Regions from separate parts of the Brassicibacter mesophilus genome, predicted to be linked through region 2. Evidence: riboswitches for the same ligand, from Rfam matches in the RefSeq annotation. Region 2 holds a riboswitch; each other region holds the start of a gene.

What was found. A riboswitch is a leader RNA that binds a small molecule or an ion and turns the genes downstream of it on or off. The one in region 2 is predicted to bind S-adenosylmethionine.
Region 1: another riboswitch for S-adenosylmethionine. It lies ahead of HNR33_RS08030 (M20 family metallopeptidase); the one in region 2 lies ahead of HNR33_RS19735 (methionine ABC transporter ATP-binding protein).
Region 3: another riboswitch for S-adenosylmethionine. It lies ahead of metK (methionine adenosyltransferase); the one in region 2 lies ahead of HNR33_RS19735 (methionine ABC transporter ATP-binding protein).

The regions. Positions count from the first base shown of each region.
Region 1 is NZ_JBNPXI010000005.1:100,773-104,059, reverse strand. Features, by position in the region: gene HNR33_RS08035 (methionine ABC transporter ATP-binding protein) at 1-670, opposite strand, end outside; SAM riboswitch class I at 768-875, opposite strand; gene HNR33_RS08030 (M20 family metallopeptidase) at 908-2,113, opposite strand; SAM riboswitch class I at 2,332-2,442, opposite strand; gene zupT (zinc transporter ZupT) at 2,622-3,287, opposite strand, start outside.
Region 2 is NZ_JBNPXI010000027.1:12,172-15,458, reverse strand. Features, by position in the region: gene HNR33_RS19740 (Ig-like domain-containing protein) at 1-221, opposite strand, end outside; cobalamin riboswitch at 470-639, opposite strand; SAM riboswitch class I at 1,258-1,361, shown strand; gene HNR33_RS19735 (methionine ABC transporter ATP-binding protein) at 1,524-2,537, shown strand; gene HNR33_RS19730 (methionine ABC transporter permease) at 2,530-3,183, shown strand; gene HNR33_RS19725 (MetQ/NlpA family ABC transporter substrate-binding protein) at 3,197-3,287, shown strand, end outside.
Region 3 is NZ_JBNPXI010000004.1:194,915-198,201, forward strand. Features, by position in the region: gene HNR33_RS07545 (phosphodiester glycosidase family protein) at 1-197, opposite strand, end outside; tRNA gene HNR33_RS07550 (tRNA-Pro) at 474-550, opposite strand; gene HNR33_RS07555 (COG2426 family protein) at 834-1,304, shown strand; SAM riboswitch class I at 1,393-1,503, shown strand; gene metK (methionine adenosyltransferase) at 1,737-2,927, shown strand; gene HNR33_RS07565 (hypothetical protein) at 2,989-3,287, shown strand, end outside.

The sequences.
Region 1 (3,287 bases), on a different contig from region 2:
CTCCGTTTTCAACAATTTCTCCATTTTCCATCACCGCAACCCTATTACATATTTCCTTAATTACTTGCATTTCATGTGTAATAATTACAATAGTTAAACCTAACTTTTCATTGATTTCCTTTAGTAGTTTTAGTATAGACTTTGTTGTTTGTGGGTCTAAAGCAGATGTAGCTTCATCACATAAAAGAACCTTTGGATCATTGGCTAGTGCCCTAGCTATTGCGACTCTCTGCTTCTGACCCCCACTAAGCTGAGAAGGGTATGCATGTGCTTTATCATTTAAGCCAACTAATTCAAGAAGTTCATACACTTTGTTTTGTATCTGATTACTATTTAATCCACTTCCTTTTAAAGGATAGGCAATGTTTTGAAATACACTGCGTGCCTTCATTAGATTGAAATGTTGGAATATCATGCCGATTTTTTTCCTGCTTTGCCTTAGCTGCTTTGGTGAAAAACTAGTTAGCTCTTTTCCATCAACAATAACCTTTCCTGACGTAGGTCTTTCTAGCAAGTTAATGCATCTAATCAATGTACTTTTACCAGCTCCACTGTATCCAATAACCCCAAATATTTCTCCCTTAGAAATGTTAAGATTTACTTTCTTCAATGCTTCTACAGCTTGATTCTTAGTAAAATAAGTCTTGTTGACATCATTAAGCAGAATCAATACAATCACTCTCCTCGTAAGAATAATTTCAAAATTATTAACAGAAAAACAGCAATAAAAAAAGCCCTATGGAAAGGACATATTATTCTACTATACCTTCCCATCTCTCAGAACTGTGTTCTGCTGGATTTAGCACCTGGCATTAATGCAAACGCTGGTTGCTGAGACTTCATTGGGCCAGTCCCTCGGTCTCTCTTGATAGGTTATCTCTTATTATTTTTTTACTTCATTTAATTCTTAACGTTTTACTGATTTAAACTCTTGTTTAATCTGATTAAGAAGCTCTGTATCTATAATCAAATCTAACCCTGTTAATGCTAGTGCTTTTGCCCCTAATAACAGTGCATTGTCGGCTTCTGCTGTAATAGCAGCATTACGGAAAGCAACAGTATGACCTACTAAGTTTTTATTACCTATTTTTATTGTAGGATGAATAGTAGGTACAACTTGGCTGATGTTTCCCGTATCAGTTGATCCAATACCTTTTTTACTACAAGCATCAAATTTTTCCCCAAGGTTTTCTAGGTTATTTTTGAAAACTTCATCAAGCCTTTTATTTATAAGAAGATTATCTACAGGGTTCTGAAATGCTATAATATTTAATTTGGATCCAGTAGCCATCGCAGCACCTTCTGCGATTGCCTTAACTTTTTTAGTTACTTCATCAAGTTTTGATTTTGTTTCTGCTCTTATAAAGAATCTTGCTTTTGCATAATCTGGTATAATATTGGGAGCATCTCCACCATGTGTAATAATTCCATGTATTCTTACATCATCAGCAACATGTTGTCTAAGAGCATTGATCCCATTAAATAAAAGTATTACAGAATCTAGAGCATTGATTCCTTCCTCAGGAGCTGCAGAAGCATGCGCAGATTTGCCTATAAATTCAAAATCTAAAGGATCTACAGCAAGGCTATTTCCTGTAATAGTAGTCCTGTTAGAAGGATGAAGCATCATACATGCATCAATTTCTTCTAATAAATTCTCTCTCACAAAGCTTCCTTTAGCACTTCCATTTGGCCCGCCTTCTTCTGCTGGTGTTCCAAAAACAACCACTTCTCCACCTATTTCATCTATAATACTTCCTAATGCAATGGCTGCTGCTACACTAGTTGCTCCAATAATATTGTGTCCACACGCGTGTCCTAAACTAGGTAGTGCATCATATTCTGCTAAAAAGCCTATCACAGACCCTGAAGAACTGGCAGCCCTTTTACGGCCAATAAATCCTGTTGGGTGTCCAGCGACACCTACTGAGACATTAAATCCGTGATTTGCTAGCGTATCTGACAGTAGTTTACTGGCAAAAAACTCTTCATTTCCAATCTCCGGTCTGTTATGAATCTGATGACTAATAGATATATATTTTTCTCTGCCCGATTCAATACTTGAAATAATATGCTTCTTAAAAAATTCAACCTCCTTTGTGCTAAATCTCAATCATATCACTCTCCTTTAACTTTAATAAAATTGAACAATTATAAAAAAGGCTTCTAAAGAAACATTATAATGTTGCCTTTTTTGAAACTCATATACGGAAAGTTCTTGTTATTAAAAATATAAAAGTAGAACTTTCCTATTCGTTATAAAACAAAAAACCCCTTCTTATATACAATAAGAAGAGGCTATACATTCAGTCAAAGAAAGCATCCACACTCTTCTTATCTTTCAAGCTAATCGCTTGCTGGAATTGGCACAGTATTCTCAAAAATTGAGAATCCGCTGCCGAGGTTTCAAAGGGCCAGTCCCTCCACCTCTCTTGATAAGAAGTTTTTCGTATTCAATTACTTGAAACTAATTATAAGGGTTTCTTAGTTTATTGTCAATATAATTTTTCATCATAAATACAAAATCCATTCTATATTGATGAAATGTTTCACATCTCCAATTATCCGAAATTTTTTCAAAACTAGCGCTTAGTCATATATCCTATATACTGTAAATTACTCTAAAATATCACTAATAGCCCAACTGCCATCACTACCATTCCACCTATTAACCCAAATATTGACAGATGATGTTCACCATATTCTCTGGCAGCTGGAAGTAACTCATCAAGTGATATAAATACCATAATTCCAGCAACTGCTGCAAATGAAATTCCAAATACTACATCATTCATAAATGGCCTTAAAATAAGATATCCAATTAATGCACCAAGAGGCTCAGATAGTCCAGATAATAACGACATAATAAATGCCTTTTTCCTACTTCCTGTAGCACAATATACTGGTATTGATACTGCTATCCCCTCAGGAATATTGTGTATTGCTATTGCTAGAGCAATTGCAATTCCTAAAGATGGTTGATTAACACCTGAAATAAAAGCAGCTATTCCCTCCGGGAAGTTATGTATCGTTATTGCTAAAGCCGTTAAAGTTCCTGTTTTTAATAGTTTTTTTGAATTGTGATTTATATCGCAGCTATTAGTTTCCTCTATTTTGTGCTGTTCATGTGGATTTTCGGGATTTGGAACAAATCTATCAATTAGCGCTATTACCATCATGCCTAAGAAAAATGAAGCCGCAGTTGCCCATTCTCCACTTTTAACACCTAAACTATTGATAAGATGTTGTCTTGCTTCATTAAAAATCTCTACAAAAGATACATATAT
Region 2 (3,287 bases):
GCCATAGCTGGTATATAATCTATTTGATAATCTTTATAAAAACCTCTTAATTCATCTAAAGCTGTATCTACTTTTCTCTCTGTTCCATATACATCTTCAGTAACAGTAGCGCCAGCTTCATATGCATAATTACTATCAGCGTATGAGCTGAATGTAGATACTGGTATTAAACTAAGTGCCATCGAAAGTGCTAATACTAAACTTATTATCTTTTTATACACACTACCCCTCCTCAGTAATTAAAATATTTCTTACTCATAATTAAATATAAAGCATGAATCATCTCCTTTTCTAAACTGTTTAAAAATAGTATTGCAAAACAAAAAACCCTGTCCACATAGGATAGGGTTTATAAACACAGGTAAATAATTAGACATAACTGAATAAAACTAAACAAAATTCAGTCTAATTTTAGTCTGTCTAACTTATAAAAATACACCTATATCTTCCCTTACTCTAAGTCGGAGACTCTAAGAAGAGCGTAATGACAGGTCTTCTGGCTTCCGGGTCATCTTCAGAACTAAACCTTCCCACAATTCAACTTGCAGTGGCTTACTTTAGTCTTCATAACCGGTTACAGCTGCGACTACAGCAGGGGCTTTGCACCCCTTTCCCTAAATCAGTACACTATTTTAAAATATTATTATCTTATATTCTTAAATAAACATCCAATAGTTGGATATGTTTCCAATCACATTATAACACTATCAATATATAAGTCAATAGGAAATATAGAAATTTGTAAAGTCAATATATTAATATTATAGATAATTTTTTGTCCTTTCTCTTCACATTTCTATCATTATTCATGACCATTGTATATAATATTTTAAAAATGGGACAACTACTAATATTAATCCTCTATAGGATCTCCTATTAATAGTCATCACAAATTCTATTAATTACCTGCGCAAGAGCGTGAATACTGCAAAGATTAGCCCAAATATTGTCTCATTGAAAAACTTCATTAAAAGAAAATATCTTAATAAGGCACCAATAGGTTCAGATAATCCTGAAAGAAAAGAATATGCAAATGCTTTTTTCCTACTTATTTATTTTAAGCTTATATTCATTTTTATATATTTGTTTACCCTGGTTTATCTCCAGTAAACATATCGTTCCATATTTTACTTTAAATGATTATATTAACAAACTCTATTTTAAATATATCAATAAAATTTTAAAATAGGTATTGACAATATGGTGTCATGAATTTAAAATAGAATAATATAATAGATTAATAAACAAAATAAAACGCTCTTATCTAGAGAGGTGGAGGGACTGGCCCGATGAAACCCAGCAACCGGTGTTCAAAACACAAGGTGCTAATTCCTGCAGCATTATATGCTGAAAGATGAGAGAGGCTGGCTTTTATCGTCATATAACCTCTTTCATTCGAAGGAGGTTTTTTTATTTGCATTAAATTACATTAGCTATATTTTTTAAAATAGACTATTTTTCTATTTGCAGCTTAGTTTGGCTTGTTCGTTTTATTGCGATAATTCAATAAAGGAGTGAAGTAGTTGATAAAAATAACCAATTTATATAAAACATATGAAAGCAAGAATAACAGTGTAAATGCATTAAAAAACATTAACCTTGAGATAAACAAGGGAGAGATTTTTGGCATAATAGGCCTAAGTGGAGCTGGAAAATCTACACTTATAAGAACATTAAACAGATTAGAAAATCCAACTAGTGGAAATATCACTATTGATGGAACTGATATAACAAAGCTCAAGAAAAAAGAACTTATGGAAATACGAAAAACCATAGGGATGATATTTCAACATTTTAATCTTCTTAGCTCAAGAACTGTATTTGAAAATGTGTCATTCCCTCTCGAAATAATTGGATATGATAAGAGCCAGATTAACAGAAGAGTCGAACAATTACTTTCCGTAGTTGGCTTGACAGATAAAAAAGATTCTTATCCATCTCAGTTAAGTGGAGGACAAAAGCAAAGAGTTGCTATTGCTCGTGCACTAGCTAATAACCCAAAGGTTCTGCTATGTGATGAAGCTACATCAGCGCTTGACCCTCAAACAACAAAATCAATTCTAAATTTATTAAAAGAAATTCAAAACAAGTATGGGTTAACAATTGTACTCATAACGCATCAAATGGAAGTAATACGTGAGATATGTAATAGAGTTGCAATAATTGAAGGTGGAGAAATAATCGAACTAAATACTGTAGAAGAAATATTTGCAAAACCAAAAACAGAAACGGCTAAAACTTTTGTATCTCATATTAAGCACAGTTCTCAAGAAGAAATTATATTTCCTAAAATCTCTAATTCTAAGGTAGTGCGATTAAGTTACTTAGGTGAGTCAGCTAAAAAACCTGTTATATCATCATTAATAAGAAAATTCGATATTGATATCAATATTCTCTCTGGTGATATAAATGAACTTCAGTCAACAAGTGTAGGAAATCTAATTATACAATTTACAGGGTCAACAGACGAAATAGAGCGAGCTTCTCAATGGTTAATTGATGAAAATATAGGATTAGAGGTGATTTGGAATGGATAATATGTTTTCTCTACTTATCCCATCTATATGGGAAACAATATATATGGTTTCTGTATCGACTGTATTTGCATTACTTCTAGGCTTTCCACTTGGAGTACTCTTAGTAATAACCGAAAAAGATGGTATTTGGGAAAAACAACTATTGAATTCTGTTTTGAGCACTGTTGTGAACATAAGCAGGTCCTTTCCATTTATCATACTTATGATTCTAGTCTTTCCAGTTTCTAGAATAATTGTTGGAACTACTATAGGAACAACAGCAACTATTGTACCTTTAGCAATTGCTGCGGCACCTTTTGTTGCAAGAATTATTGAAAGTTCTTTAAAAGAAGTAGATAAAGGAATAGTTGAAGCTGTATCAGCTATGGGCGCCTCTACTTTTCAAGTTATTTTCAAGGTGCTCATTCCTGAAGCAATGCCTTCTCTAGTTTTAGGCATAACACTTACAATAATTAATCTAATTGGTTATTCTGCAATGGCAGGAGCTATTGGAGGAGGTGGACTTGGGGATTTAGCTATTCGTTATGGTCTTTATCGCTTTAAAACTGACATTATGATTTCAGCTGTTATTGTTATTATCATATTGGTTCAAGGCGTTCAGACTATTGGTAATAAAATTGCTGCAAGAATTGATAAAAGAAAATAAAGGAGGAGTAATTGTGAAAAAATCATTAGCTATTGTATTATTAATTACTGTATTATTAAGTGGATTTGTTTTAGGTGGATGTCAATCAAAGGACGACAATTCAA
Region 3 (3,287 bases), on a different contig from region 2:
CTGAGAACATTTATATTCCACCATCCTTGAGCATTGAACTGGCGAATAGTTTCGTGAACTACTCCACTAGAAATGTTTTCTGATGATTTATCCTCGTATATTAAAAAAGGTTTATCAGCAAAGGCCGGAACAAAGCTTGAAAAAACAATTGCAGCAGAAGAAACCCCTACCACCATATTTCTGATAAATCTGTTCATCTTATGCACCTCACATTTGATTATATTTTTATTTTTCATATGTCTTTATGAATTTTTATATTTAGGTTTAACACGTTAGACGACAAAATGTGTTAATAAGTTCCCCTTCATCTGTAATTATATATCATTTATGGAGATTTTAGATTATATTTTGATTACAAATGGATTACATTTATGTAATGTGGAAGTAAATGCAAGTAGAGACAATTTTTAATTGATTTATGAAGAAAGGGAAAAATAGAAAAAAGCTGAGATTTTCATCTCAGCTTTTTCTGATGGTCGGGGTGGAGGGACTCGAACCCCCGGCCCCATGGTCCCAAACCACGTGCGCTACCAAACTGCGCTACACCCCGTTAATATGTTACCTATATAGTATAAAAGATTTGTATTGTATTTGCAATGCTCCATATGAGTTTGTTTTCTCAGAAATTCATTGGTTTCATTTAATAATTTATGAAATTCTCATTTTATCTTTCTAATACTTAAAATTTTACGTAAACCTATGTTATCAAATACTCTAAACTGCCCAATATATGACATAGAGGGCATAGAGTTCCAAAAATGACTTCTAAATATTGTAAAGTAAATATATAATAATATAGATGACAGAATATATCAGATATTTTGGGGGATTATATGGAGGATATTTTAGCAATCATTAGAGAGGAGCTCTTAGTAATGATGCTTGCAGCCACACCTATATCTGAGCTTAGAGGAGCCATACCTGTAGGCATTTCCTTAGGGCTTAGTCCGCTACATAGTGCTATAATAAGTGTAATAGGGAACAGCATACCAGTTCCTTTTTTGTTATTGCTTTTAAAGCCTATATTTAATAATTTGGGAAGTACAAAGGGTTTTGGAGGACTTATAAACTGGCTTAAAAGAAGAACATTGAAAAGGAGCAAAAACATAAAAAAATACAGTGTTTTTGGATTATACCTTTTAGTAGCCATACCTCTGCCAACTACGGGAGCTTGGACTGGGTGTCTAGCTGCAACACTTTTTAATATAAGATTTAGACATGCGTTTATTGCAATAATATTAGGTATTATGACATCAGGTATTATTGTACTTACTCTTAGTCATCAAGTCACGTCAATATTATAAAACGTTAATGTTAAAAAATTACTATTGACTAGTATATGTAGTTATGATAGAATACGTTCAGTGAAAAAATTAAATTAAAAATCTTGATGCCTTATCAAGAGCGGCTGAGGGAATAGGCCCTGTGAAGCCCGGCAACCGGTAACTGACTACAGTTATGAGGTGCTAAGTCCTACAGAATTATTGTTCTGGAAGATGAGGTTAAGTATGAAATCACGCCTCTTTCTTGTGGAAGAGGTTTTTTGTTTTGCCGAAAATCAAATTGAAAGCTTGGAATTGAAATATATTGCTATGCTTCTGTAAATAATATGTTATGTTATGACTAATAAATGTTGAGGTGTGTTTTTAGATTCATGCTTGGATATATAGCGCGGGTTTTCAATTTGAATTAATGGGTAAGTTTTAAGTATATTACATTGGAGGAGGATAATTAAAATGAAAAAGTGGTTATTTACTTCAGAATCGGTAACAGAAGGACATCCAGATAAAATATGTGATCAGATTTCAGATGCTATTCTTGATGCGTTTTTAGAAACTGATCCTGAGGCTAGGGTGGCTTGTGAAACATCTGTGACTACAGGATTAGTTTTAGTAGCAGGTGAGATTTCTCTAAGAGAAGGGTATGTAGACATTCCTAAGGTTGTAAGAAAGACTATAGAGGATATTGGGTATACTAGAGCGAAATACGGCTTTGATGGTGATACATGTGCGGTACTTACTGCTATTGATGAGCAGTCACCTGATATAGCTATGGGCGTAAACAGAGCATTAGAGCATAAGTCCGGAGCAGAAGATGATCTGGATTTAATCGGAGCAGGAGATCAAGGGATAATGTTTGGTTTCGCATGTAATGAAACGCCAGAGCTTATGCCACTGCCTATATCGTTATCTCATAAGCTTTCTAGAAGACTAAGTGAAGTAAGAAAAAATGGAACTCTTGATTATTTAAGACCGGATGGAAAGACACAAGTAACTGTTGAGTATCATGATAACAAACCTGTTAGAGTTAGCGCAGTCGTTATATCAACTCAACACAGTCCAGAAGTAGATTTAAAAACTATTGCTAGAGATTTAAGAGATCATGTTATTAATAAAATAGTACCTAGAGAATTACTAGATGAAGATACAAAGTACTATATCAATCCAACTGGAAGATTTGTTGTTGGTGGACCTCAAGGAGATGCTGGTCTTACAGGAAGAAAAATAATAGTAGATACTTATGGTGGCTATGCTCGTCATGGTGGTGGAGCATTCTCAGGAAAAGATCCTACAAAGGTAGACAGATCAGCAGCTTATGCGGCAAGATATGTTGCTAAGAATGTTGTAGCAGCAGGATTAGCAGATAAATGTGAAGTTCAGCTTGCTTATGCAATAGGAGTAGCACATCCTGTTTCAGTGCTAGTTGATACTTTTGGAACAAACAAAATCGAAGAAAGTAAGATTGAAGAATTAATTCAAAAATACTTTGATTTAAGGCCAGCAGCTATCATAAGAGACTTAAACCTTAGAAGACCTATATACAAGCAAGTAGCTGCATACGGACATTTTGGAAGAACAGACCTTGACCTTCCTTGGGAAAAAACTGATAAAGCTGAAATTCTTAAAAAAGAAGGACTAGGAAAGTAGGAAACATAAACTGTAACTATTCATAATATAATATATAACCTTATTAAAAAGGATGAATGCTATGATGGTATGGATTTTTACAGTTTTCGTTTATGTATTTTTTATCTATGGTGTGATCGAGTTCATAAAAAACGTGTTTATAGATATCTCAAACAGGAGAAATACAAGTATTGATCACAAGATTGAAGTAATGGTAAATAACGCAGAGGAACTGGAATATATTCTAAATTCACTTAAAAAGAACTTTAATCACATAGTATTGATTTTGGAACAACAGGATACAGACATACTGAGGATAATTAACAGTATAAGAGATAATATACAAATTGAATACAGGGTATTACAAAGTTTAGGAGAAGC